2 regions of the Ensifer sp. 2TAB8 genome follow, and region 1 is predicted to be linked to the other one. Evidence: riboswitches for the same ligand, from Rfam matches in the RefSeq annotation. Region 1 holds a riboswitch; the other holds the start of a gene.
What was found. A riboswitch is a leader RNA that binds a small molecule or an ion and turns the genes downstream of it on or off. The one in region 1 is predicted to bind S-adenosylmethionine.
Positions count from the first base shown of each region.

Region 2: linked by a shared signal. The riboswitch ahead of AB4Z53_RS03060 (O-succinylhomoserine sulfhydrylase) and the one ahead of metA (homoserine O-acetyltransferase MetA) in region 1 are both predicted to bind S-adenosylmethionine.

Region 1 covers NZ_JBFRGB010000003.1:144,575-148,981, forward strand. The annotation lists gene AB4Z53_RS08705 (vWA domain-containing protein) at 1-932, opposite strand, end outside; gene metA (homoserine O-acetyltransferase MetA) at 939-1,865, opposite strand; SAM riboswitch at 1,927-2,004, opposite strand; gene AB4Z53_RS08715 (NUDIX hydrolase) at 2,245-2,706, opposite strand; gene AB4Z53_RS08720 (AAA family ATPase) at 2,703-3,542, opposite strand; gene AB4Z53_RS08725 (RidA family protein) at 3,651-4,031, opposite strand; gene leuD (3-isopropylmalate dehydratase small subunit) at 4,042-4,407, opposite strand, start outside.
Region 2 covers NZ_JBFRGB010000001.1:618,928-623,334, reverse strand. The annotation lists gene apaG (Co2+/Mg2+ efflux protein ApaG) at 1-168, opposite strand, end outside; gene AB4Z53_RS03060 (O-succinylhomoserine sulfhydrylase) at 408-1,592, opposite strand; SAM riboswitch at 1,639-1,717, opposite strand; gene AB4Z53_RS03055 (2'-deoxycytidine 5'-triphosphate deaminase) at 1,792-2,889, shown strand; tRNA gene AB4Z53_RS03050 (tRNA-Gly) at 2,972-3,046, shown strand; gene AB4Z53_RS03045 (transporter substrate-binding domain-containing protein) at 3,188-4,021, shown strand; gene AB4Z53_RS03040 (tellurite resistance TerB family protein) at 4,058-4,407, opposite strand, start outside.

The DNA of each region.
Region 1 (4,407 bases):
CCGACGAAGATGGCGCGATAGTCGCCGCCATAGGTGCGCAGCACTTCGGTGGTGCGGGTGATGTCGATACGGCGGCGGCGGTTGTCCTTCCACAGGCCCTCGTAGACGCAGTTGTGGAAGTAGAAGTGCTCCATGTGCCGGAACTCGCCGCGGGCCGCCGAGAACAGTTCCTCGACGATGCGGATGTGATCATCCATCGAGCCGCCGATATCGAAGAACATCAGGAGCTTCACGGCATTGCGGCGTTCGGGGCGAGTCACGACGTCGAGATAGCCGTGTTCGGCGGTGGAACGGATCGTGCCGTTGAGGTCGAGCTCGTCGGCGGCACCCTGGCGCACCCAGCGCCTGAGGCGCTTCAGTGCGACCTTGATGTTGCGGGTGCCGAGTTCGACCGTGTCGTCGTAGTCCCTGAATTCACGTCGGTCCCAGACCTTGACGGCGCGGCGGTGGCGCGACTGGTCCTGGCCGATTCTGACGCCCTCGGGATTGTAGCCATAGGCGCCGAAGGGCGAGGTGCCGGCGGTGCCGATCCATTTCGAGCCGCCCTGGTGCCGGCCCTTTTGCTCCTGCAGCCGCTGGCGCAAGGTCTCCATCAGCTTGTCGAAGCCGCCAAGCGCCTCGATCAGGCGTTTTTCTTCCTCGCTCAGATGCTTCTCTGCGAGCTTGCGCAGCCAGTCCTCGGGGATGACAGCCTCTTCGCCCGCCTCCATCGGGTTGACGGCTTCAAGGCCGGAAAAGCAGTGCTGGAACACCCGGTCGAAGCGGTCGATATGGCGCTCGTCCTTCACCAGTGCCGTACGCGCCAGATAGTAGAAGGCCTCGACGTCGAAGGTGGCGATGCCCGCCTCCATCCCCTCGATCAAGGACAGGAATTCCCGGAGCGTGACCGGGACCTTCGCCGCCTTGAGTTCGAGGAAGAAGGGAATGAACATCTGACCTCAGCTTTTCCCGGCGCCGATCTCCGCGACATCATACGGCGTCGTCTGGTACATCTCGTTGATCCAGTTGCCGAAGAAGAGATGCGCATGACTGCGCCAGCGGTTCTGCGGCGGCAGGGTCGAATCGTTGTGCGGGAAATAGTCGTGCGGCATCTTGATCGGCACGCCCGCATCCACGTCCCGGAAGTATTCGTCCGACAGCGACGTCGAATCATACTCCACGTGGTTGAACATATAGAGCCGGTTGCCCTTCTTCTCGTGCACCAGGCAGACGCCCATCTCCTTCGATTCCATCAGGATTTCGAGGCTCGGCACCTTGTCGATATCGGCGCGGCGGACCTCGGTCCAGCGCGAGACCGGAACCGCGAAATCGTCGGAGAAGCCGTTGAGATAGACGGAGGAACGATTGAGGTTCTGGTGGCGGTAGACGCCGAAGGCTTTTTCCTTCAGCGCATATTTCGGCACGTGGTGGAAATGATAGATCGCCGCCATCGCGCCCCAGCAGACGTTGAGCGTCGAGTGCACATTGGTCTCGGTCCAGTCGAGGATGCGCTTCAGTTCGTCCCAATAGGTGACGTCCTCGTATTCGAGCGTCTCGACCGGCGCGCCGGTGATGATGAAGCCGTCGAACTTGCGGCCCTGTACCTCTTCCCAGGTCTCGTAGAAGGAGAGCAGGTGATCTTCCGAAGTGTTCTTGGCCCGGTGAGCGCCGATGCGCACCAGCGACAGTTCCACCTGCAGCGGCGAGGCGCCGATCAGGCGCGCCATCTGAATCTCTGTCTTGATCTTGTTCGGCATGAGGTTCAGGAGCCCGATCTGGAGCGGGCGGATATCCTGACGGATCGCCACGGTCTCGGTCATCACCCGCACACCCTCATGCACGAGGGTTTCGAAAGCGGGCAGCGTATCGGGAATCTTGATGGGCATGGGCTTCCACTCGATCAATACAAAAAAACCGGCAGCGATTGATCGCGACCGGTCCTCGGAAATCCAACTTTCCTCGGCCCTTTAGCGACTTGTTTAACGTGGCTGCAAGCCGYCCGGCCAAATCACCACAGGGAATTTGATAGCGCGACAGGGCCTCGGGGGTCAAGAAAAACGATTCGGGGTGTCGTGGCCCCTCATCCCGCTGCCGCGACCTTCTCCCCGCGGGCGGGGAGAAGGGGCCTTGCCGCACCCGATCGCTCCGCCAGTCAAGCTTAGCGGCCGTTCGGCCTATCTTGATCGCCGGGTTCGCTGCCGGCCCGTCTCGGCTTGGGGGCTTACTCGTCGTCCTCGTCCCCTCTTTCCGCTTGTGGGGAGAAGGTTAGTCCTCGGGTTTAACCCGAGGAGAGGGGCTAGTCTGCAGCAGGCTTAGAGCATCCCGCATTCCATAACCTAGCCGGCGCTCAGCCTCATCCAGGCCGAGCCAGAAGAAGCGAAAGCGGATCGGGTCACCGCCGCCATAAGGCGTCATTTCCTGATGCACCCAAGTCTGGCGCTGCTCGCCGGCGAGCGCGACGTGAAAGTAGTGCCGCCGATGGCAGATCGTCCTGCCGTCCTTCGGGTAGTGGTAGTCCTGCGTGTCGAGATGGGCGAGCGTTTCCGACGGCGTCAGCCCCGTCTCCTCGATAAATTCTCTCACTGCCGCGGCCTCTGGGCTCTCGTCCGGCTCCATCGTGCCGCCAGGCACCTGCAGCGCGATCTCGGGAAAGTCCGGCTCGTCGAAGACCAACAATCGGTCGCGCCAGGTGGCGTAGATCAGGACCTTGTGGGCGTCCGGGGTCATCCGTCGCGCCGCGCCATGAAGGCGAGGCGCTCGAAGAGGTGTACGTCTTGCTCGTTCTTCAGAAGTGCGCCGTGCAGCTTCGGCAGCATGGTCTTGGCGTCGGCTCTCAGATCCGCCGGATCGACCTCGTCGGCGACGAGCAGACGGATCCAGTCGAGCGCTTCGGACGTGGACGGTTTCTTCTTCAACCCCGGCACCTGGCGGATGTCGTAGAAGGCGGCAAGGGCGGCCGAGAGCAGCGTCTTGCGGATGCCGGGGTAATGCACCTCGACGATGCGGGCGAGCGTGTCGGCGTCGGGGAAGCGGATATAGTGGAAGAAGCAGCGACGCAGAAAGGCGTCCGGCAGCTCCTTCTCGTTGTTGGAGGTGATGATGACGATCGGCCGATGACGGGCGCCGATCATCTCGCCGGTCTCGTAGACATGGAATTCCATGCGGTCGAGTTCCTGCAACAGGTCGTTCGGAAATTCGATATCGGCCTTGTCGATCTCATCGATCAGGAGCACCACGCGCCGATCGGCCTCGAAGGCCTGCCAGAGCTTGCCCTTGCGGATATAATTCCTGACCTCGTTGACGCGCTCGTCGCCGAGCTGGCTGTCGCGCAGGCGCGATACGGCATCGTATTCGTAAAGCCCCTGCTGCGCCTTGGTGGTCGACTTGACGCTCCATTCGATCAGCTCGAGGCCAAGGGCTGCGGCGATCTGGCGGGCAAGCTCGGTCTTGCCGGTGCCGGGCTCGCCCTTGACCAGCAGCGGCCGTTCCAGCCGGATCGCGGCGTTGACGGCGATCATCAGGTCCTTGTCGGCGATATAGTCGGCGGTGCCTTGAAATTGCATGGGCGTCTTCCGGGTTCAGCGTCTCGTCTGCGAAGTCCATGGACTACCGCATCTTGGCCGAAATCGGAATCGATTTGAGAAGAGATGGTGCGAGCAGAAAGTTCTGTCTCAGCCGCGAAGGGCGGTGACCTCGATCTCGATCAGCATTTCCGGGCGGATCAGATCGCAGACGATCATGGTTGCGGCCGGGCGGATCTCGCCGAAGATTTCGCCGAAAACCGGGAACACCCGGTCGGCGAAGCTGGCATCGGTGACGTAGTAGTGGTTGCGCACCACGTCCTTCATCGAGAAGCCCGCTTCCTTCAGCGCGCCCTCGATCGTCTTCAGGCAGTTGCGCGCCTGCTCCTCCACCGTCTCGGGCATGGTCATGGTGGCGTAGTCGTAGCCGGTCGTGCCGGAGACGAAGCACCAGTCGCCCATCGCGACGGCACGCGAATAGCCTGCCGTCTTTTCGAAGGGCGAGCCCGAGGAGATGAGCTTGCGCGTCATGCCGCTTGCTTTAGGCCCAGGGGCGCGAGGCGCCGACCGACTTCTCGAAGCTGTCGATGGCGGTCGCCTTTTCCAGCGTCAGGCCGATGTCATCGAGGCCGTTCAGCAGGCAGTGACGCTTGAAGGCATCGACCTCGAACTTGACCGAGCCGCCGTCCGGACCGGTGATTTCCTGGGATTCGAGGTCGACCGAGAGGATGGCGTTGGAACCGCGCGAGGCGTCATCCATCAACTTGTCGAGGTCAGCCTGGCTGACGACGATCGGCAGAATGCCGTTCTTGAAACAGTTGTTGTAGAAGATGTCGGCGAACGACGTGGAGATCACGCAGCGGATACCGAAGTCGAGCAGCGCCCACGGTGCGTGCTCGCGCGAGGA
Region 2 (4,407 bases), on a different contig from region 1:
ATCGGTGATATGCCAGTAGCGGGTCATCAACCGGACGGCTGCGTCCGAATGGTTCGAGATGACGATGCGATAGCCCCAGACATAGCGGCCGTCATCGGGATCCGACTGCTCTTCGAGATAGTACGGCTCCACCGTAACTTCTATGTCGCGGGTCAAAGCGCGATACATGGGCAACACCTTGCTTCAGGTCTTTCAGGGTATTCTACAGCAAGATGGTTTCGTCAAGAATAACGGCAAGATTGTGCATACCCATTCCTGGGCAATGGCTTGCGAGAATCCCGATCGGCTGTTTGGGCCCTCTCGATCCCGCAGGTGACGCCACCTGGGATGGCAGCGCTGCAGCAGCATGAGCGCCGCGGGGGATCGACGGCCGCCGTCCTGTCGCGGCGGCCGTATCTTTCGTTGCCTCAGGCTTTGACAGCCTTGAGCGCGCGGGCGAAATCTTCCACCACGTCGTCGCTGTCCTCGATCCCTGCCGAGAAGCGCACGGTGCCGGCGGAAATGCCAAGCTCCTCGCGGGCCTCGTCGGTGAGGTTCTTGTGCGTGGTCGTTGCCGGATGGGTGATCAGGCTCTTGCTGTCTCCGAGGTTGTTGGAGATGCGGACGATTTCAAGCGCGTTCTGCAGCGCGAAGGCTGCATCCTTGCCGCCCTTCAGTTCGAAGGCGACGAGCGTCGAGCCGCCGGTCATCTGCTTGGCGATGATGTCGGCCTGCGGGTGATCCTTGCGGCCGGGATAGATGACCTTGGCCACCTGCGGCTGCTCGGCGAGGAAATCGGCGACGCGGCGGGCCGTTTCCGTCTGCTGCTTGACGCGCAGCGGCAGGGTTTCGATGCCCTTCAGCAGCGTCCAGGCGTTGAACGGCGACATGGCCGGCCCGGTGTGGCGGAAGTAGTCGTGCAGGTTCTCGTTGATCCAGTCCTTGTCGGACAGCACGACGCCGCCCAGGCACCGGCCCTGGCCGTCGATGTGCTTGGTCGCGGAATAGACGACGATATGGGCGCCGAGTTCCAGCGGCTTCTGGAACAGCGGCGTTGCAAAGACGTTGTCGACGACGACCTTGGCGCCGATCTGGTTGGCGAGCTTCGCGACGCCGGCGATGTCAATGACTTCGAGCGTCGGGTTCGTCGGGCTTTCTAGGAAGAAGACCTTGGTGTTCTTCTGGATCGCCTTTTCCCAGTTCTTGAGATCACGACCGTCGACCAGCGTGCATTCGATGCCGTATTTCGGTGCCAGCGTCTCGACCACCCAGCGGCAGGAACCGAAGAGGGCGCGGGCAGCGACGATGTGATCGCCGGCCCTCAGCTGGCAGAGGATGGCGGCGGTGACGGCGGCCATGCCCGATGCCGTGGCGCGCGCGTCTTCAGCGCCTTCCAGCATGCACATGCGCTTTTCGAACATGTCGTTGGTGGGGCTGCCGTAGCGGGCGTAGATAAAGCCTTCGGTCTCGCCCTTGAAACGGGCTTCCGCAGCTTCCGACGTCTCGTAGACAAAGCCCTGGGTGAGGAAGATTGCCTCGGACGTTTCGCCATGCTGGGAGCGGGTGGTTCCGCCGTGGACGAGTTGGGTTGCCGGGCGCCAGTTCTTGCTCATGGGACGATCACCTTCAAAAACAAAAAAACCGGCCGCGTAAACGGGCCGGTTTTGACACCCGGCCTTTTTAGCTACTTGTTTAACGTGGCTGCAAGCCGACCGGCCAAATCACCACGGGATAAAGCTTCAATACTGCTAGGGTGCGCTTGCGTCAATTCCCGGAGTTTGGTTTTGTCTCGCAACTGAAAAGAGGACTGCAATGGGCCGCGACACTGGGATTTTGGCCGACCGCGCGATTGCCGCGCTGTTCGAAACGGGGCGCCTGAAGAGCGAGAGGCCGTTGGACGCCGATCAGATCCAGCCGGCGAGCCTCGACCTGCGTCTTGGCGCCAAGGCCTTCCGCGTCCGCGCGAGCTTCATGCCAGGCCCGTCACACCTGGTCGCGGACAAGCTCGACCGCCTGAAGCTGCACGTGGTTGATCTCACCGATGGCGCAGTGCTGGAGACCGGTTGCGTCTACATCGTGCCGTTGATGGAAAGCCTGGCGCTGCCTTCGGACATGTCGGCTTCGGCCAATCCGAAGAGCTCGACCGGCCGTCTCGACATCTTCACCCGCGTCATCACCGATCGCGCCCAGGAATTCGACAAGATCCCAGCCGGCTACAGCGGCCCGCTCTATCTCGAAATCAGCCCGCGCACCTTCCCGATCGTCGTTCGCCGTGGCTCGCGCCTGTCTCAGATCCGCTTCCGCGTGGGCCAATCGCTGCTGTCGGAGCAAGCGCTGGTGGCGCTGCACGAGAGCGACGTTCTCGTGGCGAGTGAGCGCCCGAATGTCAGCGGTGGCGGCATTGCGCTGTCGATCGACCTCAAGGGCACTGGCCCGGACGGCCTGATCGGCTACCGCGGCAAGCACCATACCGCGGTCATCGACGTCGACAAGAAGGCGCAGCACGCGATCTTCGACTTCTGGGAGCCGCTCTATAGCCGTGGACGCGACGAACTGATCCTCGATCCGGACGAGTTCTACATCCTTGTCTCGCGCGAGGCAGTGCATGTCCCGCCGCTCTATGCCGCCGAGATGACGCCGTTCGATCCGTTGGTGGGTGAGTTCCGCGTGCACTATGCGGGCTTCTTCGATCCGGGCTTCGGCCATGCCTCGGCCGGCGGCACCGGCAGCCGCGCGGTGTTGGAGGTGCGCAGCCATGAGGTGCCGTTCATCCTCGAGCACGGGCAGATCGTCGGCCGCCTCGTCTATGAACACATGCTGGAACGGCCCGAGGGCCTCTATGGTCTCGGCGTCGGCTCCAACTACCAGGCGCAAGGCCTCAAGCTTTCGAAGCATTTCCGCGCCGAGTAGGAGATTTTGCGTGGGACCCTCGTGCGATACCGCGCAAGGGTCCTTGACAGATCGTCTCGGTTCGGGAAATTTCGCAGGCATCGCGGGTGTAGTTCAGTGGTAGAACGCCAGCTTCCCAAGCTTGATGTCGTCGGTTCGATCCCGATCACCCGCTCCAATTCTTCCTGAAGCCTCTCTTGCCGCGTTCGCGCGAGGCCTATGGCCAGTTGCCTTGCGGACGGTTACTTTACCGCTCGATGAATCATCCCGCGGTTCTAAGGGCCGCCCCTGCCACATGAGACATGCCGGCCCGCTGCCCATGAGATTTCTTTCCCTGTTCGCTCTCTGCGCGTCCTTGATCGCAACGCCGTTGGCGGCGCAGCCGAAGGATCTGCCGATCCTGTTCGATGCGCGCGAACGCATCGCCAAGCCCGATCTCACGGGTCTGGCGCGTCTGCGTTTCCTGACGACGGTGGACTTTCCACCGTTCAATTTCATCGACCAGTCCGGCAAGCTCTCCGGCTTTCACGTCGATCTGGTGCGCGAGATCTGCCGCGAGCTCGACATCGAAGCCAAATGCCAGATCCAGGCCGTGACCTATGCGGAACTCCTGCCGGCGCTGGAACAGGGGCAGGGCGAAGCGGTCGCCGCCGGCATCGCCGTCGGCCCTGAGTTGCGCCAGCGCTTCGGCTTCTCGCGCGCCTTCATGCGGCTGCCCGCCCGGTTCGCCATCAACGCCAAGGCAGCCGGTGCCGTGGCGGGTCCGAAGGATCTCAGGAAGAAAGCGGTCGGGGTCGTGGCGGGGACGACGCATGAGGCCATGTTCAAGGCGTTCTTCCCGAAGATCGAGGCCAAGGTTTTCCCGGATCGCGACGCCATGCTGACGGCGTTGCAGAAGGGTGAAGTGCCGGCGGTCTTTTCCGACGGATTGCAGCTTTCCTTCTGGGTCTCAGGCACGACCGCCGGCGGGTGCTGCTCGCTCGTCGATGGCGCCTATTTCTCGCAGCGCTTTCTCGGCGAAGGCCTGACGATCATGAACCGCAAATCCGAACCGGCCCTGACCCAGGCCATCGACCACGCTCTGCTGGCGCTGTCGCGCAGCGGTCGGCTCGAGGAAATCTACCTGCGCTATTTCCCGAACGGCATCTACTGAGGGCAATGCACCTGGGTTAGGCCAGGGTGGGATAGGCTATCGGCGGAAGCGGGCAAGCGCCCCGCGCTCGATAGCCGCGCAGGTGAGCTTGTCGAGACCCAGGCGATCGCGCAGCAACTGCAGCAGGCGGATCTCCTCGTTGCGGATACGTTGGTCCGCCGCGGCGATTTCGACCGCGAGCGCATAGGCCGTCTCGTGGTATTTTTCCGGAAGCGCCTCGCGCACGATTTCCAAGGCGATGTCCAGCCCTTCGGGAGCCGCGAGCTGGGCCGAGCATTCGTGGCCGATGAGCACGAGCTGGTCCTCATCGAACCCCTCGAAGACGGGCAGGAACTGCACCAGCCGGCCGATGCGGGCGAATTCGTCGTCGCTCATTTCGCGGTCGA